Regions from separate parts of the Streptomyces sp. NPDC054932 genome, predicted to be linked through region 2. Evidence: riboswitches for the same ligand, from Rfam matches in the RefSeq annotation. Region 2 holds a riboswitch; each other region holds the start of a gene.
What was found. A riboswitch is a leader RNA that binds a small molecule or an ion and turns the genes downstream of it on or off. The one in region 2 is predicted to bind cobalamin.
Positions count from the first base shown of each region.

Region 1 (9,764 bases), on a different contig from region 2:
CGCCCGAGGTGCGCATCGCGCTCGTGCCCCACAGGGACAGGCCCACGGAGGCGGGCCACTCGCCGTTGTCGGTGCGGTAGCGGTTCAGCAGGGACTCGGCCAGGGCCTGGCCCGTCTCCCACGCGAGGCGCGAGGGGACGGCCTTGGGGTCGACCGAGTAGAAGTTGCGGCCCGTCGGCAGGACGTTGACCAGGCCGCGGAGCGGGGAGCCGGAGGGGCCCGCCGGGATGAAGCGGCCGTCCAGGGCCGCGACCACGTGCGCGATCTCGTCCGTGGTGCCGGCCAGGCGCGGGACCACCTCGTTCGCCGCGAAGGTCAGGACGGCGGTCACGTCCGCGCAGTGCCCGGCCGCGACCGCGGAGACGGCCGAGGGGTCCCAGTTCGCGTCCTCCATCGCCTGGACCAGGCCGCGGGCCTGGGCCTCGACCTCGTCCGCGGAGGTACGGGTGGCCTTGGACTCGTCCAGGCCGAGCGCCTCGCGCAGACCCGGCAGGGCCGTCGTACCGCCCCAGATCTGACGGGCGCGCAGGATCGCGAGGACCAGGTTGACCCGGGACTCACCGGTCGGCGCGCCGCCCAGGACGTGCAGGCCGTCGCGGATCTGGGCGTCCTTGACCTCGCACAGCCAGCCGTCGACGTGCAGCAGGAAGTCGTCGAAGCCCTCGTCGTCCGGGCGCTCCTCCAGACCCAGGTCGTGGTGGAGCTTCGCGGCCTGGATCAGCGTCCAGATCTGGGCGCGGATGGCGGGCAGCTTCGCCGGGTCCATCGCGGAGATCTGGGCGTACTCGTCCAGGTGCTGCTCCAGCCGCGCGATGTCGCCGTACGACTCCGCGCGCGCCATCGGCGGCACCAGGTGGTCGACCAGGGTGGCGTGCACGCGGCGCTTGGCCTGGGTGCCCTCGCCCGGGTCGTTGACCAGGAAGGGGTAGATGAGCGGCAGGTCGCCGAGGGCCGCGTCCGGGGCGCAGGCCGCGGACAGGCCGGCGTTCTTGCCCGGCAGCCATTCCAGGTTGCCGTGCTTGCCCAGGTGGATCATCGCGTCGGCGCCGAAGCCGCCGTCCTCGGCGCGCGCCTGGATCCAGCGGTACGCGGCCAGGTAGTGGTGCGAGGGCGGCAGGTCCGGGTCGTGGTAGATCGCGATCGGGTTCTCGCCGAAGCCGCGCGGCGGCTGGATGAGGATCAGGAGGTTCCCGCGGCGCAGCGCCGCGAGCACGATGTCGCCCTCCGGGTTCGCGGAGCGGTCCACGAACATGTTGCCCGGGGCCTCGCCCCAGTGCTCGGTGACGCTGTCGCGCAGCTCGGCCGGGAGCTCGGCGAACCAGCGCCGGTAGTCGGCGGCAGGGATGCGGACCGGGTTGCGGGCCAGCTGCTCCTCGGTCAGCCAGTCCTGGTCGTGGCCGCCGGCCTCGATCAGGGCGCGGATCAGCTCGTCGCCGTCGCCGGAGACCAGACCGGGGATGTTCTCGGTGGGACCGAAGTCGTAGCCGCCGGCGATGAGGGTGCGCAGCAGCTCCACGGCGCTGGCCGGGGTGTCGAGGCCGACCGCGTTGCCGATGCGGGAGTGCTTGGTCGGGTACGCCGAGAGGACCAGCGCGACCTTCTTGTCGCGGCGGTCGATGTGCCGCAGCCGGGCGTGGCGTACGGCGATCCCCGCGACCCGGGCGGCCCGCTCGGGGTCGGCCACGTAGGCGGGCAGGCCGTCCTCGTCGAGCTCCTTGAAGGAGAACGGGACGGTGATCAGGCGGCCGTCGAACTCGGGCACCGCGACCTGCGTGGCGGCGTCCAGCGGGGAGAGGCCCTCGTCGTTCTCCTCCCAGGCGGAGCGCGAGCCGGTCAGGCACAGGGCCTGCAGGATCGGCACGCCGAGCCCGGCGAGGGCGCCCGCGTCCCAGGACTCGTCGTCGCCGCCCGCCGAGGCGGTGGCGGGCTTGGTGCCGCCGGCCGCGAGGACGGTGGTGACGACCGCGTCGGCCGACTCCAGCGCGGCGATCAGCTCCGGCTCGGGGGTGCGCAGGGAGGACACGTACAGGGGCAGCGCCTGGGCGTCATGGCCCTCGATCGCGTCGCACAGGGCGTGCACGAAGGAGGTGTTGCCGCTCATCTGGTGGGCGCGATAGTAGAGCACGGCGATCCGCGGGCCGGTGGTGGTCCCGGGCGTGCGCTCCAGCGGGCCCCAGGTGGGGGCGGCGGCGGGCGGCTCGAAGCCGTGACCGGTCAGCAGGACCGTGTCGGAGAGGAAGCGGGCCAGCTGTTCCAGGTTGGCCGGGCCGCCGTGCGCGAGGTAGCCGTGGGCCTCGGCGGCGATGCCGATCGGGACCGTGGATGCCTCCATGAGCTGGGCGTCCGGTGCCTGCTCGCCGGTCAGGACCACGACCGGGCGGGTCTGGCCCGGGGCCAGGAGCAGATCGAGGCCGTCCTGCCAGGCGCGGAGGCCGCCGAGGAGACGTACGACGACCAGGTCGACCCCGTCGAGGAGGCCGGGGAGGTCGTCGAGGGGAAGACGGGAGGGGTTCGCGAACCGGTACGGGACGGGGCCGTCCGCCGTGTTCGCTGCGCGGGCGCTGAGCAGATCGGTGTCGGACGTCGACAGCAGCAGAATCATGCGGCGGCAGGCCTTCCTCGGGGTTTCCGCGCCCCGGGCAGTGTGAGGACAGCGGGAGTTCCTGACTCACCCCGGGCGCGGGATCGCTCCGCGGGGTTCACAGTGGCGGGACCGCGCCGGAATCGCACCGGGCTTCCTCCCATGTCGCCGTCCTCGGCGACGGCGGACCGTGTGGTCCGCCGGAAGGTCATCTTAGGGGCGGGTCGCTCCGGCCGGGGTGGGTGGGGTGGTGGCGGTGCGCCGGACGCTCCCGCCGGGGTGGCGGGTGTGCGCTTCCGGGTGCGGCGCCGTTGCCGGGGCTCTGCCCCGGACCCCGCGCCTCAAACGCCGGCGGGGCCGGAAGGGCGGGCTGCGGGGCTGGAGGGGCGGCGGGGAATCGCAGGTCGGGGTGGTGACGGACACAGGTCGGGGGGCCGCAATCGTGGGTATGCTCGCGGCCATGCCCCAGCCCCCCTCCGCCGCATCGCGGGACGAACCCGTCATACGGGATCGTGGTGACGCCTGTCCCGGCGCGCTGCGACTGCACGCGGCGGACGACGGGTTCCTGGCGAGGGTCCGGGTACCGGCCGGGCTGCTGACCGTCCGGCAGGCCTCGGTACTGGCGCTCGCCGCCGACCGGTTCGGCGACGGGCACCTGGAGCTGACCTCGCGCGGCAACGTGCAGCTGCGCGGCCTGGCCGACGGCTGCGTCGCCGGGCTCGCCCGGCTGCTGGACGGAGCGGGGCTGCTGCCCGCGCCGAGCCATGAGCGGGTACGGAACATCGTGGCGACACCGATGTCCGGACTGGACGGACCGGACGGGCCGGACGGAACGGCGGTGGACAGGACGGCGGCCGCGGACCGGCCCGACGCACTGGCCTGGGCCGTGGACTTCGACCGGCTGCTGTGCGCGAGCCCCTGGGCCGCCGCGCTGTCCGGGCGGTTCCTCTTCGCCTTCGACGACGGGCGCGGTGACGTGGCGTCACTCGGCCCCGACGTGACCGTCCTCGGCCGCCCCGGCGGCCGGGCACTGGTCCGCCTCGGCCGGGCCGCCGACGCCGTCGAGCTGGCCGGACAGGACGCCCCGCAGGCGGCGCTGCTGGCCGCCCGCTATTTCCTCGACGCCGCCGCGGCGGCGGGCACCCGCGCCTGGCGGGTGTCCGAACTGCCCGCCGAACACCCGCTGCACGCGGCCGGGTTCGCCCTGCGCCTGGCAGCCGGGGGGATCGACGCGAAGACCACTGGCGCGGTGGAATGGCCGTACGCTCCGCCGCCCCGGCCGTGGGGCGCGGGCGTGCACGACCGTGAGACCCTGTGCGTCCTGCCCCCGCTCGGCCGGCTCACCTCCGCCCAGTGGCGGGTCCTGCTGCAGGTCGCGGACCGGGGGAGCGGCCAGCTGCGCGTCACCCCCTGGCGCAGCGTCATCCTGCCCTCGGCGAGCGCCCGCAGGCCCATCAACGGCGCCGCCCGCATCGAGGCCGCCGGGCTGGTCCTCGCCCCCGGCAGCCCCTGGGAGTCCGTCACCGCCTGTACCGGGCAGCCGGGTTGCGCGAAATCCCTCGCGGACGTACGCGCAGACGCGCGGGCCGTCGCCGAGCGGGCGCGCGGACCGCTGCCCGTGCACTGGTCCGGCTGCGAGCGCCGCTGCGGCCATCCGCGCGGCACCGCCTGGGTGGATCTGGTCGCCACCGGGACCGGATACCGGATCGCCACCCCCGGCCGCCCCGTACGCGACGACGTACCGCCCTCCGAACTTGCCGCGGCACTCGCGGACGCCCGCACCGACCCCGACGTAGTGAAGAAATGAGCGAGTACACCGTGTTTGAGTACGAGAAGGACGGCGCGGCCATCTACCGCCAGTCCTTTGCCACGATCCGCGCCGAGGCGGACCTCTCCGGGCTGCCCGACACGGTCGCCCAGGTCGCGGTGCGCATGATCCACGCCTGCGGGATGACCGACCTCCCGCAGGACCTCGGCTTCACCCCCGAGGTCGTGCTGCGCGCCCGCGCCGCACTGGAGGCGGGCGCGCCGATCCTGTGCGACGTGCAGATGGTCGCCAGCGGTGTCACCCGCAAGCGGCTGCCCGCCGACAACGACGTGATCTGCACGCTCTCCGACCCGGCCGTACCGGAGCTCGCCGCGAGGATGGGCACCACGCGCAGCGCCGCCGCCCTGGAGGTGTGGCGCGACCGCGGCCTGCTGGAGGGTTCGGTGATCGCCGTCGGCAACGCGCCGACCGCGCTGTTCCGGCTGCTGGAGATGATCGAGGAGGGCGCCCCGCGCCCGGCCGCCGTCATCGGGGTTCCCGTCGGTTTCATCGGCGCCGCCGAGTCCAAGGACGCCCTCGCCGCCCACCCCTCCGGGCTCGACCACCTGATCGTGCGCGGCCGGCGCGGCGGCAGCGCGATGGCCGCCGCCGCCGTCAACGCCATTGCGAGCGTGGCCGAATGAGCGTCGCCGAGCCCAAGGGGCGGCTGTACGGGGTCGGGCTCGGCCCCGGCGACCCGTCGCTGATGACCCTGCGCGCCGTCGAGGTGATCGCCGAGGCCGACGTCGTGGCCTACCACAGCGCCCGCCACGGCCGTTCCATCGCCCGCTCGATCGCCGCGAAGCACCTGCGCGCGGACCACGTCGAGGAACCGCTGGTCTACCCGGTCACCACCGAGACCACCGACCACCCCGGCGGCTACCAGGGCGCGATGGAGGAGTTCTACGAGGCCGCCGCGGCCCGCCTCGCCGCCCACCTGGACGCCGGCCGGACCGTCGCCGTGCTTGCGGAGGGCGACCCGCTCTTCTACAGCTCGTACATGCACATGCACAAGCGGCTCGCGGACCGGTACGAGACCGAGGTCATCCCCGGCGTCACCTCCGTGAGCGCCGCCGCCGCCCGGCTCGGCACCCCGCTCGTGGAGGGCGAGGAGGTCCTGACCATCCTCCCCGGCACCCTGTCCGAGGAGGAGCTCACCGCCCGCCTCGCCGCCACCGACTCGGCGGTCGTGATGAAGCTCGGCCGGACCTTCCCCGCCGTCCGCGGCGCGATGGAGAACAGCGGCCGGCTCGCCGAGGCCCGCTACGTCGAGCGCGCCACCATGGAGGGCGAGCGCACCGGCCTCCTCGCCGACACCGACGCCGACAGCGTGCCGTACTTCGCCGTCGCCGTGGTCCCCAGCCGCATCGGCAACCCGGGCAGCGTGCCGTCCGGCCCCGGCGAGGTCGTCGTCGTGGGCACCGGCCCGGCCGGCCCGCTGTGGCTCACCCCGCAGACCCGGCGCGCGCTGGCCGACGCCGAGGTGCTGGTCGGCTACACGACCTACCTGGACCGGGTGCCCGTACGGCCCGGGCAGATCCGGCACGGCTCCGACAACAAGGTGGAGTCGGAGCGCGCCGAGTTCGCCCTCGACCTCGCCCGGCGCGGCAAGCGCGTGGCCGTGGTCTCCGGCGGCGACCCCGGCGTCTTCGCCATGGCCACGGCGGTCCTCGAGGTGGCCGGGCAGACGGAGTACAAGGACGTGCCGGTACGGGTCATGCCGGGGGTGACCGCGGCCAACGCGGCGGCCGCCGCGGCCGGCGCCCCGCTGGGCCACGACTACGCCACCATCTCCCTCTCGGACCGGCTCAAGCCCTGGGAGGTCATCGCGGAGCGGCTGCGGGCTGCCGCCGCGGCCGATCTGGTGCTGGCCCTCTACAACCCCGGCTCGCGCAGCCGGACCTGGCAGGTGGCCCAGGCCCGCGAGCTGCTGCTGGAGCTGCGCTCGCCCGGGACCCCGGTGGTCGTGGCGCGCGACGTGGGCGGCCCCGGGCAGTCGGTACGGATCGTCACGCTCGCCGAACTGGAGCCGTCCGAGGTGGACATGCGCACGCTCCTGCTGATCGGCTCCTCGCAGACGCAGGTCACCGAGCGGGCCGACGGGTCGAGGATCACCTGGACGCCGCGCCGGTACCCGTGATGACCGGGTGAGGCAGAACGGAACATGGGGAAGGCCCGGTGCGACGACCGCACCGGGCCTTCCCCGCGTTCCGGAGCCGGATGTCCTGCGGCTGTTCAGTCGGCCGCGGGCGTGCCGGCTCCCGCGGCCGCGCCGCGGGCCAGGCGGAACAGCACGTTCGGCCGCAGCGGGCCTTCGGGCGCGTCGGGGTCGTCGAAGTCGTCGGCCGGGTCCCGGGTCATCCCGATCCGCTGCATCACCGCCTGGGAGCGGAGGTTGCCGGCCGTCGTCACCGCGAGGATCTCGGGCAGCCCGAGCGCGTCGAAGCCGTGGGCCAGCACCGCACGCGCCGCCTCGGTGGCGTAGCCCTGTCCCCAGGCCGCCCGGGCGAGCCTCCAGCCGATCTCCACGCCGGTGAACGGCATGCCGTCGTCCACGTGGTCCATGCCCGCGAAGCCGATGAACTCACCCGTGGCGCGGACCTCGACGGCCCACCAGCCGTAGCCCCGCCGGTCGAAGGCGGCCCGGAACCGCACGATGGAGGCCTCGCTCTGCTCACGGGTGAGCAGGTCGCCCAGGTGTCGGCGCACCTCGGGATCGGCGTTCATCGCCGCCCAGGGTTCGAGGTCGGAGTCCCGCCACGGGCGCAGGACGAGGCGGTCGGTGTGCAGTTCGGTCATGCCGCCCACCCAACGTGAGCCCGGCCCCCGGGGCAATCACTTTTCCTGACAGCTTACGCGCAGCCAGTCGCGGACTGCCTCGACCGAGCCGGTCTCCTCGACTCCCGCCGGAACCGGGGGCCGGCGCACGACCACCACCGGGATGCCCGCCTCGCGGGCAGCCGTCAGCTTGGGGGCGGTGGCCGAGCCGCCGCTGTCCTTCGTCACCAGGACGTCGATCCGGTGCCGTGCGAGCAGATCCCGCTCGTCGTCCAGGGTGAACGGGCCCCGGGCCAGCAGGACTTCGAGGCGCGGGGGCACCGGCGGCGCCGGCGGGTCCACCGAACGCACCAGGAACCAGGTGTCGGTGAGTTCGGCGAAGGTGTGCAGGCCCATCCGGCCGGTGGTCAGGAACACCCGGCCGCCCAGCCCCGGCAGCAGACCGGCCGCCCCGGCGAGGGAGTCGGTGAAGGTCCACGCGTCCCCCGGGCCGGGTGTCCAGCCGGGGCGGCGCAGCGCCAGCAGCGGGACGCCCGAGAGCGCCGCCGCCGCGGCCGCGTTGAAGCTCATCCGCTCCGCGAACGGATGGGTGGCGTCGACCAGACGGGTGACCCCGTGGGAGCCGATCCAGGCGGCCAGCCCCTCGGGCCCGCCGAAGCCGCCGATCCGGGTCTCGCCCGGCGGGAGCACGGGCGAGCCGACCCGCCCCGCCAGCGAGGTGGTCACCCGGTACGAGGGGTCCTGGGCCAGTGCCTCCGCGAGGCGCCGGGCCTCCGTCGTGCCGCCCAGGATCAGGACGTGCGCCGCGGGCCCGTCAGCAGACATGCCGGTCGCGCTCGGGCGAGTACAGGTGGCTGTCGCGGAACTGCTCCGCGCCGAGGGTGCGGCCCACCACGATGACGGCGGTGCGCACCAGGCCCGCCTCCTTCACCTGTGCGGCGATGTCGGCCAGGGTGCCGCGCAGGATCAGCTCGTCGGGGCGGCTGGCCATCGCCACCACCGCCACCGGGCACTCGGCCCCGTAGTGCGGCAGCAGCTCGTCGACGACCCGGTCCACGTAGCGGGTGGCCAGGTGCAGCACCAGCAGCGCGCCGCTGCGGCCGAGGGTGGCCAGGTCCTCGCCGGGCGGCATCGGGGTGGCCTGCTGGGCGATCCGGGTCAGGATCACCGTCTGCCCGACGGTGGGGACGGTCAGCTCCCGCTTGAGGGCGGCGGCGGCCGCGGCGAACGCCGGGACGCCGGGGACGACCTCGTACGGGATGCCGGCCGCGTCGAGCCGCCGCATCTGTTCCGCGACCGCGCTGAAGATCGACGGGTCGCCGGAGTGCAGCCGCGCCACGTCCTGGCCCGCCGCGTGGGCCCGTACGCACTCGGCGATGATCTCGTCCAGGTTCAGCTGCGAGGTGTCGACCAGCCGGGCGTCCGCCGGGCACTCGGCCAGCAGCTCGCGCGGCACGAGGCTGCCCGCGTACAGGCAGACGGGGGCGGCGGCCAGGGTCCGGGCGCCGCGCACGGTGATCAGGTCGGCGGCGCCGGGGCCCGCACCGATGAAGTACACGGTCATGTTTGATCCTTCTCCCCGGCCGGCCCGGCGGCCGGTCCGTCCGACTTCGTCACTGACCACTGGGTGACCGGCATCGCCTGCCGCCAGCCCGTGAAACCGCCGACCGGCACGGCGTGCGCGACGGCGAGCTTCACCAGGTCGCCGCCGTGGCGCCGGTGGCGCTCGGCGAGGACCGCCTCCGACTCCAGGGTGACGGTGTTGACCACCAGCCGGCCGCCGGGGGCCAGGGCGGCCCAGGCCGCGTCCAGCAGGCCGGGCGCGGTCAGCCCGCCGCCGATGAACACGGCGTCGGGGGCCGGCAGACCGGCCAGCGCCGCCGGTGCGGCGCCGATGACCACGCGCAGGCCGGGTACGCCGAGCGCCGCCGCGTTACGGGTGATGCGCGCGGCCCGCTCCGGGACGCGCTCCACCGCCACCGCCCGGCACGAGGGGTGCGTGCGCATCCATTCGATGCCGATGGAGCCGGAGCCGCCGCCGATGTCCCACAGCAGCTCGCCCGGGGCCGGGGCCAGCGCGCACAGGGTCGCGGCCCGGACGTGGCGCTTGGTGAGCTGCCCGTCGTGTTCGTACGCGGCGTCCGGCAGGCCGGGCGTCGCGCCGAGGCGGGGTGCGGCGTGGGCCGGGTCCCGGCGGCAGTCGAGCGCCACCACGTTCAGGGGATCGCCGGGTGCGTGGTCCCAGCCGTCGGCGTGGCCCTCGTACGTGTCCTCGCGCTCGGACCCGAGCTGTTCCAGCACCCGCATCCGGGTCGGGCCGAAGCCCCGCTCCCGCAGAGTCGCGGCGATCTCGTTCGGGGACGCCGCTCCGGCGCTGAGCACCAGCACGCGGCGCCCGTCGTGGAGCGCGGCCGCGAGCCGGGCCACCGGGCGGCCGACCACCGTGATCACCTCGGTGTCCTCCACCGGCCAGCCCAGGCGGGCGCAGGCGTAGGACACCGACGAGGGGTGCGGGTGGACCCGCAGGGACCGCGGCCCGAGCTCCTCGGCGAGCGCGCGGCCGATGCCGTAGAACATGGGGTCGCCGCTGGCCAGCAC
Region 1 is NZ_JBSGXU010000033.1:47,739-57,502, reverse strand. It holds gene cobN (cobaltochelatase subunit CobN) at 1-2,602, opposite strand, end outside; cobalamin riboswitch at 2,645-2,776, opposite strand; gene ACWGE1_RS12425 (cobalamin biosynthesis protein CobG) at 3,042-4,388, shown strand; gene ACWGE1_RS12420 (precorrin-8X methylmutase) at 4,385-5,032, shown strand; gene ACWGE1_RS12415 (precorrin-2 C(20)-methyltransferase) at 5,029-6,528, shown strand; gene ACWGE1_RS12410 (GNAT family N-acetyltransferase) at 6,624-7,187, opposite strand; gene ACWGE1_RS12405 (cobalt-precorrin-6A reductase) at 7,224-7,991, opposite strand; gene cobM (precorrin-4 C(11)-methyltransferase) at 7,981-8,730, opposite strand; gene cbiE (precorrin-6y C5,15-methyltransferase (decarboxylating) subunit CbiE) at 8,727-9,764, opposite strand, start outside.
Region 1: linked by a shared signal. The riboswitch ahead of cobN (cobaltochelatase subunit CobN) and the one ahead of metE (5-methyltetrahydropteroyltriglutamate--homocysteine S-methyltransferase) in region 2 are both predicted to bind cobalamin.

Region 2 (9,764 bases):
CTGCAACAGCTCTACGAGTGGTCGGCCCGCGAGCTCCCGGCGCCGGGCCTGCTGGGCTGCGTCCGCGACGGAGCCCCGGTCTACGCCTGGCCGTTCGACGACCGGCGCGTCTGGCAGCCTCCGCGCTCGTTCGCCCTCCGCCTGGTCCATCGGACGCTCCCGCCCGCCCGAACCGCCCCGCCCGGTCCGTAGGGGGGGTGTCCGCACCTCCGCCGCTCGCGCCCGCGAGCCGGACGTCTCCGAGCACCCGCGGGCTCCGTGCGCGACCGGCCGGGCCACGGGCGGAGCGCCTGCGCGAAGGCCCCGCGGGTTCAGGGCTCCTCAGGCGGGCACGCCTGTCGGCACGGTGCTCGTGCCGGCGGACACCTACTGGCCGTCGCCTCCCGGGACCTCACGGTCCCAGTGCGTATGACGGCGGTCGTTCCCGCTCGCCGCTGCCGGGCAGGCCGGGCTTCAGCCCCGGCGCCGGGCTGCCGTCAGGGCGTCCTTGACCTCCTGCACCACGCGGGCCGCGTCCTCGGGGCGGTTCACGACATCCGTGTGGTTCATGTCGATGACGAGGACGTCGCTGGCCGAGTAGTGCTTGTGCACCCAGTCGTCGTAGCCGGACCACAGCGTCCGGTAGTACTCGACGAGGCTCTCGTCCTGTTCGAAGTCGCGGCCCCGCAGCCCGATGCGGTGCAGTACCGTCTCGAAGTCCGCCTGGAGGTAGACCATGAGGTCGGGTGCCTTGCGGTACGGCAGGCCGTCGATCTCGCGCATCATCTCCCCGAGCAGCCCCTCGTACACCTGCATTTCGAGGGAGCTGATCCGGCCGAGGTCGTGATTGACCTTGGCGAAGTACCAGTCCTCGTAGATGGAGCGGTCGAGGACGTTGTCGCCCTGCTTGTACGCCTCCTTGATCGAGGCGAACCGCGTCTGCAGGAAGTAGAGCTGGAGGAGGAAGGGGTAGCGCTTCGCCTGGATCTCCTCGGGGCTCGCCGTGTAGAAGAGCGGCAGGATCGGGTTGTCCGTCACGCTCTCGTAGAAGACTTCGCTGCCCAGCTCCTTGGCGAGGAGTTCGGCCACGCTCGTCTTGCCGATCCCGATCATGCCTCCGACGCAGATCACTGACATACCTCGCTTCTCCCTGGGGGTCTTCCGTTCGCGGGCGGGTGGACCGGGCACCCCGCACCAATGAGACGCGTGTCGGTGACCATTCGATTCCCCAGGACCTTCATGATCGGCATCACGTGGTCCTGCGGCCGGACCGGGGCCCCGACGCAGGACGCCCTCCTCGACCGGCCGGACCGACCGTTCCGCAGGTGCCGCGTACAGCGACGCGCCACCGCCCCGCGGCCGCCTTGAAGCATAAATGACGCCTCGGCCCGCGTCGGCCAGAGCGCCGGCGGCCCCGGTCCCGTGCGGGTCGCGGCAGAGTGTCGGGGGACACCTTCGCGCCGGACAGTGGCCACTGGTCAGCACGCTGTCACGGCCGTACGGTGCGTGTGCCCGGTCGGACCGGGCCGTTTCCCACTGTCACGGTCTGCAGCGCGGAGCCTTGGTTCGCCGACTCGTCGGCAGTCCGTTCCCGCTGCTCCGCGGGCCACGGCACTGGTGGCGGACGCCGGGGTGGACGGGGTGGTGCTGCGCGCCCGCCCGCTCGCAAGGCGCCTCATGCGTCCGAACCCCGTCCGTCGCACGCTGGTCACGACGGCCGCCCTCGGACTCGCGCTCGCTACAGCGCCCGCCGTCGCCCACGCCAAGCCGGTCCCGAACACGAACGCCCCGGTCAAGGTCAACCTCACGGTGCAGGGCCCGAGCGGGCTGCTGTTCAAGGGCAGGATCAAGACCAAGGGCCACGACGTCACCACGGCGACCGGCGGCACGCACAAGTGCGACGGCACGAACGGCTCGGCCGGCCCGAGCGCCGTACCGACGCCGACCGCCGCCCTGGACGACGCCGCGAAGAAGAAGCACTTCACCTGGGACGGCACCTGGTACGCCTCGTTCGACGACTTCTCCGTCGACACGATGAAGAACGTCAGCGGTGGCGGCTCCGCCTACTGGAGCATCTCCGTCAACGGCATCCCGACCCCCGTCGGGATGCCGGTTCAAGCTGAAGGCCGGCGACCAGGTCGCCTTCACCTGGACCGCCTTCTGACGAACCGCCTCGGCCAGGGCCGCGTTCGGGTCGGAACATCCGCTCACGGACGTTCCGACCCGACTGCGGATCAGGCGGTCGCGGTGCCGGTCTCCGCGCGGACCTCGCGAGCCGCCGCGACGAGGTTCTCCAGCGACGCCCGGGTCTCCCCCCAACCGCGGGTCTTCAGGCCGCAGTCGGGGTTGACCCACAGCCGCTCTGCCGGGATGGCCTCCAGCCCCTTGCGCAGGAGCGCCGCGGCCTCGCCGGTGGAGGGGATGCGCGGGGAGTGGATGTCCCAGACCCCGGGGCCGGCCTCGCGCGGGTAGCCGTGCTCGGCGAGCTCGGTCGCGACCTGCATGTGGGAGCGGGCGGCCTCCAGGCTGATGACGTCGGCGTCGAGGTCGTCGATGGCCTGGACGATGTCACCGAACTCCGCGTAGCACATGTGCGTGTGGATCTGGGTCTCCGGCCGCACGCCCGAGGTCGTCAGCCGGAAGGACTCCGTCGCCCAGGCCAGGTAGTCGGCGTGGCCGTCCGCGCGCAGCGGCAGCGTCTCGCGCAGGGCGGGCTCGTCCACCTGGATCACCAAAGTGCCGGCCGCCTCCAGGTCGTTGACCTCGTCGCGCAGGGCGAGGCCGACCTGGCGCGCGGTCTCGCCGAGCGGCTGGTCGTCGCGTACGAACGACCACGCCAGCATGGTGACCGGGCCGGTCAGCATGCCCTTGACCGGCTTGCTCGCCCGGGACTGGGCGTACGTCGTCCAGCGCACGGTCATCGGCTCCGGACGGGAGATGTCCCCGGCCAGGACCGGCGGCCGCACATAACGGGTGCCGTACGACTGGACCCAGCCGTGCTGGGTCGCCAGGTACCCCGTCAGCTGCTCGGCGAAGTACTGGACCATGTCGTTGCGTTCGGGCTCACCGTGCACCAGCACGTCGATGCCCGTCTTCTCCTGGAAGGCGAGCACCTCGCGGATCTCGTCCTTGATGCGCTCCTCGTACCCGGCGGTGTCGATGCGCCCGGCCCGCAGGTCCGCGCGGGCCACGCGCAGCTCGTCGGTCTGCGGGAACGAGCCGATGGTGGTGGTGGGCAGCAGCGGCAGCCCCAGGTGGGCGCGCTGGGCGACCGCACGGTCCGCGTACGGCTGGGCGCGGCGGCCGTCCGCGTCGGTGATCGCCCCGGTGCGCGCCCGCACCGCGGGATCGCGGGTGATGGGAGAGCCGGCGCGGGAGGCCAGATCGGCGCGGTTCGCGGCGAGTTCGGCGGTGATCGCATCCGTGCCCTGGGCGAGGCCGCGGGCCAGCGTGGTGATCTCGTTCGTCTTCTGGCGGGCGAAGGCGAGCCAGCGGCGCACCTGCGGGTCGATGTCGCGCTCGACGCCGGCGTCCAGAGGGACGTGCAGCAGGGAACAGGACGCGGAGACGTCGACCCGGTCGGCGAGCCCGAGGAGGGTCCCGAGCGTGGTCAGCGACTTCTGGAAGTCGTTGATCCAGATGTTGCGGCCGTTGACCACGCCCGCGACCAGGCGCTTGCCCGGGAGCCCGCCGACGGCGGCGAGGTCGGCGAGGTTGGCGGCGGCCGCATCGGTGAAGTCGAGGGCAAGGCCCTCCACGGGAGCCTTCGCCAGCACCGGGAGTGCTTCACCGAGCCGGTCGAAGTAGGAGGCGACGAGCAGCTTCGGGCGCTCCGTGAGGGCGCCGAGCTCCCGGTAGGTGCGGGCCGCGGCGTTCAGGTCGGCCGGGGTGCGGTCCTGGACCAGGGCCGGCTCGTCCAGCTGGACCCACTCGGCGCCCGCCGCGCGGAGCTCGGCCAGCACTTGGGCGTAGACGGGCAGGAGCCGGTCGAGGAGCGTGATCGGCTCGAAGTCGGCGGCCACGCCCGGGGCGGGCTTGGCCAGCAGCAGGTAGGTGACCGGACCGACCAGTACGGGCCGCGCCGCATGCCCCGCGGAGAGGGCTTCGGTGAGTTCGGCGACCTGCTTGGTGGAGTCGGCGGTGAAGACGGTGTCGGGGCCGAGTTCGGGGACGAGGTAGTGGTAGTTCGTGTCGAACCACTTGGTCATCTCCAGCGGCGCCACGTCCTGCGTGCCGCGCGCCATCGCGAAGTAGCCGTCCAGGGCGTCGGCTTCGACGGCGGCCCGGTGGCGGGCGGGGATCGCGCCGACCATCACCGTGGTGTCCAGCACGTGGTCGTAGTACGAGAAGTCGCCGGTCGGCACCTCGCTGATGCCGGCCTCGGCGAGCTGGGCCCGGTTGGCCCGGCGCAGGTCCCGGGCGGTGTCCCGGAGGGCGTCGGCGCTGACTCGGCCCTTCCAGTAGCCCTCGATCGCCTTCTTCAGTTCGCGGTTCTGGCCCTGGCGGGGGTAGCCGTACACGGTGGCCTGTACTGCCGCGGCTGCGGACTCGGTGGTCACGGAACTCTCCTTCGCGAGCGTGTCTCCATGGACCCGGTGACCGGGGTCGAGGACGCGAAGGGTGCGAGAGCAGGCGGACCGCCGGGTTCACGTACGACTGCGGTACGCGAACGGACGGATCCGCCTGATGCACGCCGACCCGCCCACGAGGTCACCGAGGAAACCGGGCGCGGTCGATCGCGCACGGGCAACGGGCAGGTCTTCGGACTCGCGGGCACGCCTGCCGGTTTCCCGGCGGGCACCTACTGGCCGTCGCTTCCCAGACCCGTCCCGGGTCCAGTGCGTATGACGGCGGTCGTTCCCGCTCACCGCTGCGGGGCAGTCCCGGATTCCCACCGGGTTCCCTCTTACGACGCATCCCGCCTGGCGGACGGGGCGAACCAGCTGCAGGGCCCACACTAGGCGGCCGAACTGGAAAATGGACAGAGTGTTCCAGATATCGGACCCTGCGATGAGACGCGGTGGGGGAGGACGAGACCGTTCGAGGCGTCGGAGCCGTGGATCACCCGCTCTTGAACACCGGGTACGGAACGTACGTCTGCCGATCGGGGTCGACCGCGAGGCGCCCCCCGGCCGGCGGCCTGGCCCGCTGGGCACAGTCGCACCGCGCGCGGACCCGGCACGGCGCCCGTCCTCAGGGGAAGCGGCGGACCGGCCGTAGGAGCGGCGCTCCTCGTTCAGGGACCGCACGCGGGAGTTCGTGAGCCCCTCGACGCCGGGGGCGGGTTCCCGGACGTCGAGATCAACAGTCCGTCCGTCAGCCATCGATGAGCCACCGTCATGTTCAGCACGCGCCCGCCGGTGGCGGCGGCGACCAGGCTCCAGTACCGCTGCAGGCGGGGATCGAAGCCGGACGACCTCGACACCAGCCCGTGCAGGTAGGCGCGGAAGGCGGGGGTGTCCGACTCCCGCCGGGCTCGTGCGTGGGCGGACACGAAGGCGTTCACCGCATCCCCGGCGCTGGGCGGCAGACCCTGGGCCAGCGCGTCGGCGGTCAGAGCCGCAGCCTCGTCGATCTCCGCGTAGAAGGCCGGACCGTCCCTCATCTCTTCGTCGTGGTCCCGGGTCCAGCAGGTGAAACTGGGCGTGGAGACGAGCAGATGAAGCTCGGCGTAGGCCAGGGCCGAAGCGGGATCGGGGTCCTGGGGCGGGGCGGGTGACAGCATGGCGATCATGATGTCGAGTCGGCGCCCGGGCATGGCCGCGGACAGCTCGCGGTACCAGTGATCGGTGAGAGTGCGGTGCGCCTCCGGGAGCCGCTGCACGCGGGAGAGTATCTCCAGACGCCGGAGCCGCTCCTCGCTCGTGCAGTCGTCCAGGGACTGGAGCGTGGCCTGGCGCCACCGCAGCTCGGTCAGCCGTTCCTGCACCACTTCGAGCTCGGTCGCCACCAGTTCCCCGAGGGAGCACTCACCGGTGACCACCTGCGTGATGGTCGCGATCGGGGTGTCCAGCGCCCGTAGGCGTCTGATGAAACGGATCCGCTCCCACGCCTCGGGACCGTAGCGCCGATGGCCACCGGCGCTACGGCCGGCCACGGGCAGCAGACCGCTGTCGGAGTAGTAGCGGAGGGTCTTCACCGGAACTCCCGTCCCGGCCGCGAGCTCACCGATGCTCCACGTGTCGTGCGTCACAGTCTCTTGAACCTCCAGCGCGCGGGAGGTCCTAGCGTATTGATCACTGACCGCTTCGGTCCGCACCGATCCCCCGACCAAGAACGGTGGGTACGCATGTCCCCGACCCCTTTCTCGACCCCGACCCCGACCCCGACCCCGACCCCGGCAGCGCCGCGTCCATGGCGAAGGGCCGGGATCCGCTCGGTGCTCTTCCCCTTGCTCTGCGCGGTGGCACTGCTCACGGCCACCGCCGTACCGGCGACCGCTGCACCACCGGGCTCCCCGCAGACCGTCGTCCGGACCGACCACGGCCTGGTACGCGGTGTGTCGCACGGCTCGTACACCACCTTCGACGGCATTCCCTACGCCGCACCGCCGACCGGACCGCTGCGCTGGCGCGCTCCGGTGCCCGCCGCCGCATGGCGCGGTGTCCGGGATGCGACGGCGGCGGCAGAGCGCTGCGTGCAGATGCCGACACCGGGTGCGGGCGCGGTCCTCGGCTCGGAGGACTGCCTCTACCTCAACGTCACCGTGCCGACGCCGACGCCGACGCCGAAGTCAAAGCCGGCCGGACAGAAGCGGCCCGTGCTGGTGTGGATGCACGGCGGGGCGTTCCTGGGCGGCTCCGGCAGTGACTACGGCGCCGAACAGCTGGCGGTCCGGGGCGACACGGTCGTCGTGACGGTCAACTACCGGTTGGGGATCTTCGGTTACTTCGGCCACCCCGGACTGGGCTCCGCCCCACCGTTCGGCCTGGCGGACCAGCAGGCCGCCCTGCGCTGGGTGCGGGCGAACGCGGAGCGCTTCGGCGGCGATCCGGGCAGTGTCACGCTGTTCGGCGAGTCCGCAGGCGCTCTCAGCATCTGTGCGCACCTCACCTCGCCGACGGCCGCCGGACTCTTCCGGCGGGCCGTGCTCCAGAGCGGTTCCTGCCTCATGTCCTTCCCGAGCGGCGCTCTCGGACCCGGAACGCCGGCGTACGAGCCGTTCGCCCCGCAGCGCGATGTCCAGTCGGCCGGTGCGGAAGCCGCCCGGCAGCTGGGCTGCACGGCTGCCGGCGAAGACGAGGTGGTGGCGTGCCTGCGCGGGCAGAGCACCGATCGCCTCGCCACCGCGCAGCTGATGCAGTCCTTCAACCGGCCCGCCTTCGGCAATGCGCTGCTGCCCGTGGCACCGGACCGGGCGTTGGCATCGGGACGCTTCCACCGCGTGCCGGTCGTCCTGGGCACCAACCACGATGAGATGAGGATGTTCGTCGGCCTGTCGCTCGCCGCGTTCCCGATCCGTACCGAGACCGACTACCGCGCCCGCCTCGTGGACGCCTTCGGGGTCGCCGCCCCGGCCGTCGAGGCGCGGTATCCGGCATCGGACCACCCCACGCCCGCACTGGCCTGGGCCGCGGTGCTGACGGACCGTTCCCTCACATGCACCACACTGGCGGCCGGCCGGGCCCTCGCCACCCATGCCCCCGGCCTGCCCCTCTACGGATACGAGTTCAGCGATGCGGATGCTCCTGTCCTCACCGGCCTGCCTGCGAACCCGGGCTTCCCCTACGGTGCGGCGCACGGCTTCGAGATGCCGTTCCTGTTCTCCTCCTTCCCCACCGAGCGACCGCTGACCGACGCCCAGCGCGCCCTGTCGGACCGGATGGTCGGCTACTGGACGAACTTCGCGCGCACCGGCAACCCGAACACCTCCGACGCACCGCTCTGGCCCCGCCTCCGTCCTTCGTCACCGCTCGCGGGGTCCGTGCAGTCATTGGCTCCCGGACCGGGCGGAATCCACCCCGTCGATGCGCATTCCGCACACCACTGCTCGCTCTGGGACGGCCTGCCCCGGTGAGTCGCTCAGCATGAGGGGGACGTCGTGCTCGTCGGCAGGTCACCGACCCGCCAACGATCGTTGCGACGGTTCACTCCCGCTCCCGGGCCTGGGCGCGTCGGCGTACGACGGTTGCCGACAGCAGTCCGGCGCCGGCGGCCGTGACGGCGAGCAGCACGAAGCCCCATGCGTAGTCGTCCGTGATGCTCTTGACCAAGCCCATCACCAGGGGCGGGAAGAAGCCGCCGAGTCCACCGGCGGCGCCGACCACGCCGGTGACCGCCCCGACCCGCTCCGGTACCACCAAGCGGGCGACCAGCGCGAAAACGGCTCCCGATCCCGCGCCCAGGCCGGCTGCCATCCCGAGGAAGGCGACCGTGCCGACCGGGACCAGGGCCACCTCGAACGCCGCGACGAGCGCGCACGCACATACCGCGGCGTATGTGCCGACGAGCACGGGGACGGGGTGCGTCCGGTCGGAGAGCCACCCTCCGACCGGGCGCATGGCCACGGCCAGGACGACGAAGCCCGCGGTGCGCAATGCGGCATCGGAGCGCCCCAGTTCGTCGGCGATGGTGAGGTAGGTGGGCAGGTAGACGCTGAAGGCGACGAAGCCACCGAAGGACATGGCGTAGAGGAAGGCCAGAAGCCAGGTGTCGGGCATCCGCAGGGTCGCCGTCGTCCGCGCGAGCATCGACCCGGCGGCGATCGCCCGCCCGGGTTTGTCCCGCAGGAGCAGGTGGGCGGCCAGGGCGTACACGGCCAGGGCGGCGGCGACCAGGTCGAAGGGAAAGCTCCGCCCGACCGCGTCGGCCAGCTGGACGGTGGTGAACGACGACAGTGCGGTGCCGCCGGTGCCGATACCGAAGATGCCCAGGGCCAGCCCGCGCCGCTCGGGCGGGTACCAGGCGTTGACGAACGGCACACCGACGGCGAAGGCGGTGCCACCCAGCCCGAGGAAGAAGCCGCCCGCGAGTACTTCCCCGAGCGAGTCGGCCACGTGTCCCACGTACAGCACGGGCAGGATCGTCAGGGCCGCGACGATCGGGAACATCCGGCGCGCGCCCCAGCGGTCGGTGAGCGCGCCGACGGGGATACGGCCGATCGATCCCACGATGACCGGTACGGCCACGACCAGGGACTGCTGGAACGAGCTGAGGTCCAGATCATCGCGGAGCGCCGGCCCGAGCGGTGCCAGCAGAGCCCACGCCCAGAAGCAGAGCGTGAATCCGATCGTGGCCAGGGACAGCATCCGAGCGGGCTGCCGGGATGCCTCCACGGCATCCCTTCGTCTGTCTGCGCCCGGCATCATCACACTCCTTCGCGACCCGGCTCTCTGTGAACGTCGCTGCGGATGCGGACGTCCGCGACGGCCGTGCCTCCGCGGTCGACCGGGAACTGCCGTCCGTGACCGGCGCCGGGGGCTCTGGACCAGCATCACCCGCGAGGCACTCCCGGTGGCCCCGCGACTCGCCCTGCGGGGGATCAACAGGCTGAACGGGGGGACGGACCCCGTCCGCCCGCACCGGGTGAACAGCGCCGGCCGGATCCCCAGTGCTGCTGTCCTGCCACCGCGCCAGCCGGCCGGTGAACCAGGTGGTCCCGGCGTTCCCCCGGCGCCGCCCCGGACACGGGCGGAGGGAGGTCGCATTTCTAGGTCACCTGACCTAAACTCTGGCCATGACCACCGAACTGCGCGACGAGCTGCGCCCGGATCCCTCCGGCCCTGTACTGATCACCGGCGGATACGGCACCGTGGGCGCCGAGATCGCCCGCATCCTGGGTGCGG
Region 2 is NZ_JBSGXU010000027.1:280-10,043, reverse strand. It holds gene ACWGE1_RS10590 (hypothetical protein) at 1-192, shown strand, start outside; gene ACWGE1_RS10585 (deoxynucleoside kinase) at 454-1,116, opposite strand; partial or broken gene ACWGE1_RS10580 (DUF4430 domain-containing protein) at 1,657-2,143, shown strand; gene metE (5-methyltetrahydropteroyltriglutamate--homocysteine S-methyltransferase) at 2,214-4,538, opposite strand; cobalamin riboswitch at 4,715-4,938, opposite strand; gene ACWGE1_RS10570 (MerR family transcriptional regulator) at 5,216-6,172, opposite strand; gene ACWGE1_RS10565 (carboxylesterase/lipase family protein) at 6,359-7,996, shown strand; gene ACWGE1_RS10560 (MFS transporter) at 8,067-9,287, opposite strand; partial or broken gene ACWGE1_RS10555 (saccharopine dehydrogenase) at 9,656-9,764, shown strand, end outside.

Region 3 (9,764 bases), on a different contig from region 2:
GACCGGGCGGTGCACAGGTCCGGGAGCCAGCGGGCCCGCTGGGCCGGATCCCCGTACCGGTCGATCATCCAGGCGACCATGTTGTGGATGGAGAGGTACCCGGCGATGGAGGGGCATCCGGTGGCGAGGGTCTCGAGGACGAGGACGCCGTCGCTGCGGCTGAGCCCGGAGCCGCCGTGCTCCTCGCGGACGTAGACGCCGCCGAGTCCGAGGTCCGCCGCCTTGCGGATCACGTCCAGCGGAAAGTGCTTGTCCTGGTCCCAGGTGACGGCGTACGGGCCGATCTGCTCCTGGGTGAAGTCGAGGGTGACCTCGGCGAGGGCGAGCTGATCGGCAGTCAGCGTGGTCGTCACCGGGCTCATCCCATCGTCGGGATGGTGAAGCTCGCGCCCTCCTTGGCCCCCGAGGGCCAGCGCGAGGTGACGGTCTTGGTGCGGGTGTAGAAGCGGATCGAGTCGGGGCCGTGCTGGTTCAGGTCGCCGAAGCCGGACCGCTTCCAGCCGCCGAAGGTGTGGTAGGCGACGGGGACGGGGATCGGCACGTTGACGCCGACCATGCCGGCGCCCACCCGCCGGGTGAAGTCGCGTGCCGTGTCGCCGTCGCGGGTGAAGATCGCGACGCCGTTGCCGTACGGGTGCTCGGTGGGCAGGCGCAGGGCTTCCTCGTAGTCGGCGGCCCGTACGACGCACAGCACCGGGCCGAAGATCTCCTCGCGGTAGATCCGCATCTGCGGGGTCACACGGTCGAAGAGGGTTGCTCCGGCGAAGTAGCCGTCCTCGTGTCCGGGCAGGGTGAAACCGCGCCCGTCGACGACGAGTTCGGCGCCCTCGGTGGCGCCGATGCCGACATAGCGGTTCACCCGGTCGAGCGCGTCCCGGCTGACCAGCGGTCCGAAGTCGGCCTCGGGGTCGTCGGAGCGGCCGACGCGCAGGGTGGCGATGCGCTCCGTCAACTTGGCCACCAGGGCGTTCGCGGTGTCCTCCCCGACGGGCACGGCGACGGCGATGGCCATGCAGCGCTCGCCCGCGGAGCCGTAGCCGGCGCCGATGAGGGCCTCCACGGCCTGGTCGAGATCGGCGTCCGGCATCACGATCATGTGGTTCTTGGCGCCGCCGAAGCACTGGGCGCGCTTGCCGTGGGCGGCGGCGGTGGCGTAGATGTGTGCGGCGATCGGCGTGGAGCCGACGAAGCCGAGGGCCTGTACGCGCGGGTCCTCGAGGAAGGTGTCGACGGCCTCCTTGCCGCCGTTGACCACGTTGAGCACGCCGGGCGGCAGGCCGGCCTCGAGGAAGAGTTCGGCGAGGCGCAGCGGTACGGAGGGGTCCCGCTCGGACGGCTTCAGGATGAAGGAGTTGCCGCAGGCCAGGGCGGGTGCGGCCTGCCACAGGGGGATCATTGCGGGGAAGTTGAAGGGGGTGATCCCGGCGACCACACCCAACGGCGAGCGCAGTGAGTGCACGTCGATCCCGGTGCCCGCGTTGTCGGTGAATTCGCCCTTGAGCAGGTGCGGGACACCGGCGGCGAACTCGACCACCTCCAGGCCGCGTTGCAGATCGCCGTGGGCGTCGGCGACGGTCTTGCCGTGCTCGGAGGACAACAGCCGTGCGAGGGAGTCCCGTTCACCCTCGACGAGCTGGAGGAAACGCAGGAGCACGCGCGAGCGGCGCTGGGGGTTCCACTGCCCCCAGTCGGCCTGCGCCTCCTCGGCGTTCGCGATGGCTGCTTCGGTGTCGGCCCGCCCCGCGAGCGGGACGCGGGCCTGGACGGCGCCGGTGTTGGGGTCGTAGACGTCGGTGAAGAGGCCGGAGGATCCGGTGGTGTGCTTGCCGCCGATGAAATGGGTGAGTTCGCGGACCATGGTGCCTGCTCTCGTCAGGTTGGATCCGGGGATGGCACGGCGGACCGGCGGACGGCACCCGATGGGGTGCGCCGTTGGGGAGGGCCGTGGGACTACGAGCGCGCGAAGGTGTGCGTGCGCTCCGCCGGATCACCAGGGTCGTGGGTACAAACCGGTGCCATGCGTGTCTGCTCCATCCTCGTGGACAACACGGAACATCCGCGGCCGGTATCCTGACTCCCGGATCCCCGCGTGCCGCCCGCCTTCCCGACAGACCTCGTCAGTGGCGTGTGGATGGCAGCACACTCCCCGGTCACAGTGGCGGGACCGTGCCGGTTTCTCACCGGCTTCCCTGCACCGCGGACCTTGTGGCACGAACATATAGTTGGACGTCCTAGTAAGTCCAGAGCCGCCGCCGCGCGCCTTCGGTGGGGACCGGCGCCCGCTCAGTCCTGAGTGCCGGTCACCGGATGGTCACCGGGTGACCACCGGGTAGGGGATGAAGGTGCTGCTGTTCTCGTCGACGGCCAGCGCCCGGCCGAGCGGCGGTACGGCCCGCTGCGGGCAGTCGAGCCGTTCGCACAGGCGGCAGCCCATTCCGATGGGGGTCGCGGCCGCCGTGTTGTCGAGGTCGAGCCCGTCGGCGTACACGAGCCGGGAGGCGTGCCGGATCTCGCAGCCGAGCCCGATCGCGAAGGTCTTGCCGGGCTCGCCCCAGCCGCCGCGGTGCCGGGTGACGGCGCGGGCGGTCCACAAGTACCGCTGCCCGTCGGGCATGGCGGCCACCTGGACGTGGATGCGTCCGGGCGCGGCGAAGGCCTCGTACACGTTCCACAGCGGGCAGGTGCCTCCCGCGCGGGAGAAGTGGAATCCGGTCGCCGACTGCCGCTTGGACATGTTCCCGGCCCGGTCCACCCGGACGAAGGAGAAGGGAACTCCGCGCAGCCTGGGGCGTTGCAGGGTGCTCAGCCGGTGGCAGACCGTCTCGTAGCCGATCCCGAAGTGGTCGGTGAGCCGCTCGATGTCGTAGCGGAACTCCTCGGCGGCCGTGTGGAAGGCGCGGTACGGGAGGATGAGGGCGCTCGCGAAGTGGTTGGCGATGCCGATCCTCGCGAGGGCGTGGACGGGGGAGCCGGGCGGGAAGTCCTCGGCGGCCAGCCGGTCGAGCTCGGTCCCGTACTCGATCAGCGCCAGCTGGGTGGCCATCCGGAACGCCTGCTGTCCCGGCCGGAGCCGGTTCGACAGGTGCAGGACCCGGGCGGTGGGGTCGTAGTGGTGCAGCCGGTCGGAGTCCGTCGCCGTCCTGACCCCGTGCCGCTCGGAGAGCCGGTGGGCCAGGGCGCGGACGACGTCCCCCGGGCGGATGCCGATCTCGGAGGCCAGCTCCTCGGCGGCGAGATCGGTGTCGTGGAGGTAGTTTTGCCGGCGGTAGAAGAACTCGCGGATCTCCTCGTGGGGTGAACGCGGGCTGTCGGTCACCGCGTCCCGCCCGTCGGCGGCGTCGGCGAGCCGCTCGGTGAGGAGCTGGCTGCGCCGGCCCAGGTCCAGCAGGACCGAGGCGACGGCCGGCATCCGGGTGGCCAGCTCCGCCAGGTCGGAGGGGGAGACGCGCGCCTCGGCCACCTCGTTCGCGAGCGCCTCGCGCAGGTCGGCGACCAGCCGGCTGGTGTCGCGCTCGGAGAAGAAGCCGGGATCCACTCCGAAGGCCTCGGTGAGCCGCAGCAGGACCGGCACGGTGAGCGGCCTGGAGTCGTGCTCCATCTGGTTGAGGTAGCTGGGGGAGATGGCGAGCATCCGGGCCAGGTCGGCCTGGGTCATCCGCCGCTCCTCGCGCAGCCTGCGCAGCCGCGCCCCCGCGTACGTCTTGCTCACCGCACTCCTTCGCCGCCCGGCCCCGATCGCGCCGCCAGGATACGGGGATCTTCGCAGCCGATGGGCTTCGCAACCTTGGCAATTCCGGTGCCGAAGATTCGCAAAGCTTGGCAGATGTACCTGGTTGATGGCACTCAGTGTCAGTGCCAGAGTCGGTGCTGCGGCCCGCCGGGCACGGTGGCCGAGAAGGACTGACTGGCCCGATTCGCGCCCTGATTTCGGCCATCTAGGCAGTTCGACCCGGCGGCTCGGCAGCATTGCTCAGCTTCGGCCCATGGCCGGGTTCGGCGGCCGCATCTCCTTATCAGGCACAGAGTGTCAATCTGCCGGGTTCATGTCCCGGCTCGTTGGCAAGACAAGCGACGGATGGAAACGGTGACGGTCATGGCAGAGGCGAACACGACGGCGGCGGCCGAGCAGCTCAAGCAGCGGTGGGCCGACGACCCTCGCTGGGCGGGCATCGAGCGCACCTACACGGCCGAGGACGTGGTCCGGCTCTCGGGCAGCGTCCGCGAGGAGCACACCCTGGCCCGGCGCGGTGCCGAGCGGCTGTGGCGCCAGCTCCACGAGCGGGACTACATCCACGCACTCGGCGCGCTGACCGGCGGCCAGGCGGTCCAGCAGGTCCGCGCCGGGCTCCAGGCGATCTACCTCTCGGGCTGGCAGGTCGCGGCCGACGCGAACCAGGCCGGACACACCTACCCGGACCAGAGCCTCTACCCCGTCAACTCGGTCCCGCAGGTGGTCCGCCGCATCAACAACGCGCTGCTGCGCGCCGACCAGATCGCCACCGCCGAGGGCGGCAGCGACACCACCGACTGGCTGGCCCCGATCGTCGCCGACGCCGAGGCCGGCTTCGGCGGCCCGCTCAACGCCTTCGAGCTGACCAAGGCGATGATCGCCGCGGGCGCGGCCGGCATCCACTACGAGGACCAGCTCGCCTCCGAGAAGAAGTGCGGTCACCTGGGCGGCAAGGTCCTCGTCCCCACCTCGCAGCACATCCGCACCCTGAACGCGGCCCGCCTCGCCGCCGACATCGCCGACGTGCCCACCCTGATCATCGCCCGGACGGACGCCCTCGCGGCCAACCTCCTGACCAGCGACGTCGACGAGCGGGACGCGCAGTTCGCCACGGGTGAGCGCACCGCCGAGGGCTTCTACCACGTGCAGAACGGCATGGCCCCGGTCATCGCCCGCGGCCTCGCCTACGCCCCGTACGCCGACCTGATCTGGGTGGAGACCGGCACCCCGGATCTGGCCCAGGCCCGCGAGTTCGCCGAGGCGATCCACGCCCGGTACCCCGACCAGATGCTGGCCTACAACTGCTCGCCGTCCTTCAACTGGAAGGCGGCCCTGGACGACGACCAGATCGCCAAGTTCCAGCGCGAGCTGGGTGCGATGGGCTATCGCTTCCAGTTCATCACCCTGGCCGGCTTCCACTCCCTCAATCACGGCATGTTCGACCTCGCCCGCGGCTACGCCGAGCACGGCATGACCGCCTACGTCGACCTCCAGGAGCGCGAGTTCGCCGCCCAGGCCCAGGGCTTCACCGCCGTCAGGCACCAGCGCGAGGTCGGCACCGGCTACTTCGACCTCGTCTCCACCGCCGTCAACCCGGCCTCCTCCACCACCGCGCTCTCCGGCTCCACCGAGGAAGAGCAGTTCCACTGAGCCACTGACGGGCGTGCGCCGCGCCGCCGCCCCGCCGACCGCTTCCCGACGGGTGCCCGAGGGACTTCCCCCTCGGGCACCGCCCACCGCCCCCGCTGAGGAGAACCGCATGCCCCTCTCGCCTCTGACCAGCAGCGTCCAGGTCCTCGGTGCGCCGGGTGAGCGCCACGAGGAGATCCTGACCCCCGAGGCCCTGGAGTTCATCGGCCGGCTCGACACCGCGTTCGCGGACCGCCGCCTGGAGATCCTCAAGGAACGCAACCGCCGCTCCGGCCACCTGGCCGGCGGCACCCCGCTCGACTTCCCGCTCGCCACCCGCGCCCTGCGCGAGGACCCGCACTGGCGGGTCGCCCCGCCCGCGCCCGGACTGACCGACCGCCGCGTCGAGATCACCGGCCCGCCGGAGCGGCGGATGGCCGTCAACGCCCTGAACTCCGGTGCCAAGGTCTGGATGGCCGACTTCGAGGACGCCACCGCCCCGACCTGGACGAACGTCATCGGCGGCCAGCTGACGCTGCTCGACGCCATCGCACGGCGCATCGACTTCACCACCCCGGAGGGCAAGGAGTACCGCCTCGGCGGGCACCTCGCGACCATCATGGTCCGGCCGCGCGGCTGGCACCTGACGGAGGAGCACCTGGAGATCGACGGGCGCCCCCTGTCCGCCTCCCTCGTCGACTTCGGCCTGTACTTCTTCCACTGCGCGCAGCGCCAGATCGACGCCGGCCACGGCCCGTACTTCTACCTGCCCAAGCTGGAGAACCGGTACGAGGCCCGCCTCTGGAACGACGTCTTCCTCCTGGCCCAGGAACTCCTCGGCATCCCCCGCGGCACCGTCCGCGCCACCGTCCTCATCGAGACGATCACCGCGGCCTTCGAGATGGAGGAGATCCTCTACGAGCTGCGCGACCACAGCGCGGGACTCAACGCGGGCCGCTGGGACTACCTCTTCAGCCTGATCAAGACCTTCGGCCACCGCACCGACTTCCAGCTGCCGGACCGTGCCGCGGTCACCATGACCGCCCCGTTCATGCGGGCCTACACCGAGCTGCTCGTCCGCACCTGCCACCGCCGCGGCGCCCAGGCCATCGGCGGGATGGCCGCCCACGTCCCCAGCCGGGACGCGGAGGCCAACGCCGCCGCGCTCGCGAAGGTCCGCCTCGACAAGGAGCGGGAGGCCGAGGACGGCTTCGACGGCTCCTGGGTCGCCCACCCCGGGCTGGTCCCCGTCTGCCGCGAGGTCTTCGACGGCGTCCTGGGCGAGCGGCCGAACCAGCTGGAGCGCACCCGGGAGGACGTCGAGATCACGGCCGCCGACCTGCTGTCCGTACGCCGGATCGCGGCGCCTCCCACCCGGGAGGGGATCCGCTCGAACGTCGCCGTGGCCCTGCGCTACTTCGACGCCTGGCTGCGCGGCAGCGGCGCCGTCGCCCTGTACGGCCTGATGGAGGACGCCGCGACCGCCGAGATCGCCCGCGTCCAGATCTGGCAGTGGCTGCGCCACGACAGAGTGGACCGGGCCACGGTCCTCGACCTCCTCGACGCCGAATGCGCGGCGCTGGAGGAGGAGGACCCGCAGGCCGCGGTCACCGGGGCCCGGGAGGTGTTCGTCAACACCGCGCTCACCCCCCGCCTGCCCGCCTTCTTCACCCCCGAGGCCTACACCCGCCACCTCGTCCACCGGACGGAGAACCGATCATGAGTACGTCAATCCGCCGGATCGGCATCGTGGGCGGCGGCCAGATGGGCGCCGGCATCGCCGAGGTGTGCGCCCGCGCCGGCCTCGACACCGTCGTCGCCGAGTCGGACGCCACCGCCGCCCTGGCCGCCCGGGAACGCGTCGCCGTCTCCCTGGAACGTGCCGTCCAGCGCGGCAAGCTGGACCGGATCTCCGCCGAGGACGCCCTCGCCCGGCTCGTCTTCACCAGCGACCTGGAGGACCTCGCCGACCGGCAGCTCGTCATCGAGGCCGTCACCGAGAACCCCGAAGCCAAGTCGGAGGTCTTCACCCGCCTCGACAAGATCGTGGAGGACCCGGAAGGGATCCTCGCCACGAACACCTCGGCCATCCCGATCATGCGTCTCGGCATGGCCACCGGCCGCGCCGACCGGGTCGTGGGCCTGCACTTCTTCAACCCCGTCCCCGTGCTGCCGCTCGTCGAGGTCGTCTCCTCGCTGCACAGCTCCGGGGACACCGTCGCCGCCGTGGAGGCCTTCGCCCGCGAAAGCCTGGGCAAGACCACCGTCCGCTCACAGGACCGGGCCGGCTTCGTGGTCAACGCACTGCTGATCCCCTACGTGCTCTCGGCGATCCGCATGGCCGAATCGGGCTACGCCAGCGCGGCGGACGTGGACACGGGCATGGAGCTGGGCTGCGCCCACCCGATGGGCCCGCTCAAGCTCGCCGACCTGATCGGCCTGGACACCGTCGCGGCCATCGCCGAGTCGCTGTACGAGGAGTTCAAGGAACCGCTCTACGCCCCGCCCCCGCTGCTCCAGCGGATGGTGCAGGCGGGGCTGCTCGGCCGCAAGAGCGGCCGCGGGTTCCACACATACGGCCGGGGCTGAGGGGCCCCGGCACGTCTCCAGGGCAGAGGGTGCGCCGGAGACGAACGGAAACGGCGCGGGTGGGCGAGTGGTGTCGCCCGCCCGCGCCGCGCCGCGTGCTGCCCGACGCCGGTACGCCCGGCCGGGATCAGGTGCGCGACGTCAGCAGCTTCGCGAGGCGGTCGGCGAACCGGGTGATCCCCTCGAGCAGCGGGCCGCTGCGCGCGACGCGGAATCCGTGCCGACGGCCCCGGAACGCCTGTGTCCCGATCGTCCGGGTGCCCTACGCTGGGTCGAATGATCAACACCTCTGTCCGTCCGCGACCGGCCCTCGGGGCGACTTCGAGCCGCCGGGGGCGCTGACATGGCGCCCTTCGTGTACCGCCTCACCCCGGCCGCGGCCGTCCCGTACGGCCTCCGGGTACAGATGGCCGAGACCTGTGTCGCAGCCGCCGGCCGCTTCGCCCGCGACGCCGGGGTCGACCGGCTGCTGATCGACAACCCGATGGCGCAAGGGTTCTTCTCCTTCTCGGCCCGTCGGGCCCGTCCGGCCCGGAGATCCCGGGGCCTGGAGGCGCTCTTCCCCGCCGACGACACCTCCGACGCGTCCGGCCCGCCGCGCCCGTCCGGCTACCACGACGGCGCGCGCGTTCCGCTGGACACCGCACTGGAACTGCTGCGGGCCGTGCTGCTGCGCGAGGGCCCCTGGTGCCGGCTGCACGCCGAGGGCGGGTTCTTCCTGCACGTCGGCGAACAGGACGACCTCTACATCGGCGGTGCGACCCCGGCCGACGAGGCCGCGGCGCACGCCCGCCGCTCGGGACTGACCGTCGAACCGGTCGAACGCTCCCCGTACGACCCGGACTTCGACGAGACCGACCCACAGCCACCCGCCGACGGAGCCTTCTGGACCGAAGTCCACCGCCTGGTCGCCGAGCGCGGCGGGGTACTGGTCGAGGAGCAGTACGTCGCCGCAGCCCACCGCTGGCACCGGCTGACCGCCGCCGACCAGGTCACCCGCGTACGGTCGCGGCTGACCCCGCGGGCCCGCCTGGCGGTGTGGCCGGACCTGAGTGACGACATCGAAGCCGTCCGCGCCGCCGTCCGCCGCTCGGAGCGGCTCGAACTGCTGGTCCAGCAGCAACCCGACGGGAGCATCCGCCGGGCGCGCATCGCCGAGCCGTGGATGGGCCACACCGATCTCGTCCACCCGGTGATCCCGGCGGGCCGGGGCCGCCGGGCGGCACTGGTCCCGCTGGCCCGGGCCGACCGCCACCCCCTGCTCGCCGGAGTGCTGCCGGATGCCGACGGTGTCCTGCGGGCGCGCCGGCGCACCAATCGCACTCCGGCCGACGAGCGGCGGAGCCTGCTCGCCTCGCTGCGGATCGGGGACGTCGTGACCGGTACCGTCGCGAGCGGGCTGCACGACGTCGCCGTGTACGTGGACCTCGACCACGAGTGGGGACAGGGGATGGGCTTCCTGCGCGTCCCGGAGATGTCCTGGGAGTCCTTCGATTCCGTGGACGACGTCGCCCCGATCGGCCGGCGGATCCGTGCCGAGGTCCTCCACGTCGACTGGGACGGTGAGCACGCGAGCCTGTCCGTCAAGGCGCTGCACCCGGACCCCTGGCGGTCCTTCGCCGACGGCCACCGGGCCGGCGACACCCTCCCCGGCACGATCACCGGGACCGTTCCCTTCGGCGTGTTCGTCCGCCTCGCACCGGGCATCGAGGGCCTGCTCCACCGCACCGCACTGTCCGGCGAGACGTTCGCGAGAGGGGACGAGGTGGCCGTCACCCTGCTCGAAGTGGACCTGGTGCGCCGCCGCATCCGCCTC
Region 3 is NZ_JBSGXU010000051.1:29,392-39,155, reverse strand. It holds gene ACWGE1_RS16690 (acyl-CoA dehydrogenase family protein) at 1-362, opposite strand, end outside; gene ACWGE1_RS16685 (CoA-acylating methylmalonate-semialdehyde dehydrogenase) at 359-1,858, opposite strand; cobalamin riboswitch at 2,044-2,214, opposite strand; gene ACWGE1_RS16680 (short-chain fatty acyl-CoA regulator family protein) at 2,312-3,709, opposite strand; gene aceA (isocitrate lyase) at 4,094-5,380, shown strand; gene aceB (malate synthase A) at 5,490-7,082, shown strand; gene ACWGE1_RS16665 (3-hydroxybutyryl-CoA dehydrogenase) at 7,079-7,948, shown strand; gene ACWGE1_RS16660 (S1 RNA-binding domain-containing protein) at 8,292-9,764, shown strand, end outside.
Region 3: linked by a shared signal. The riboswitch ahead of ACWGE1_RS16685 (CoA-acylating methylmalonate-semialdehyde dehydrogenase) and the one ahead of metE (5-methyltetrahydropteroyltriglutamate--homocysteine S-methyltransferase) in region 2 are both predicted to bind cobalamin.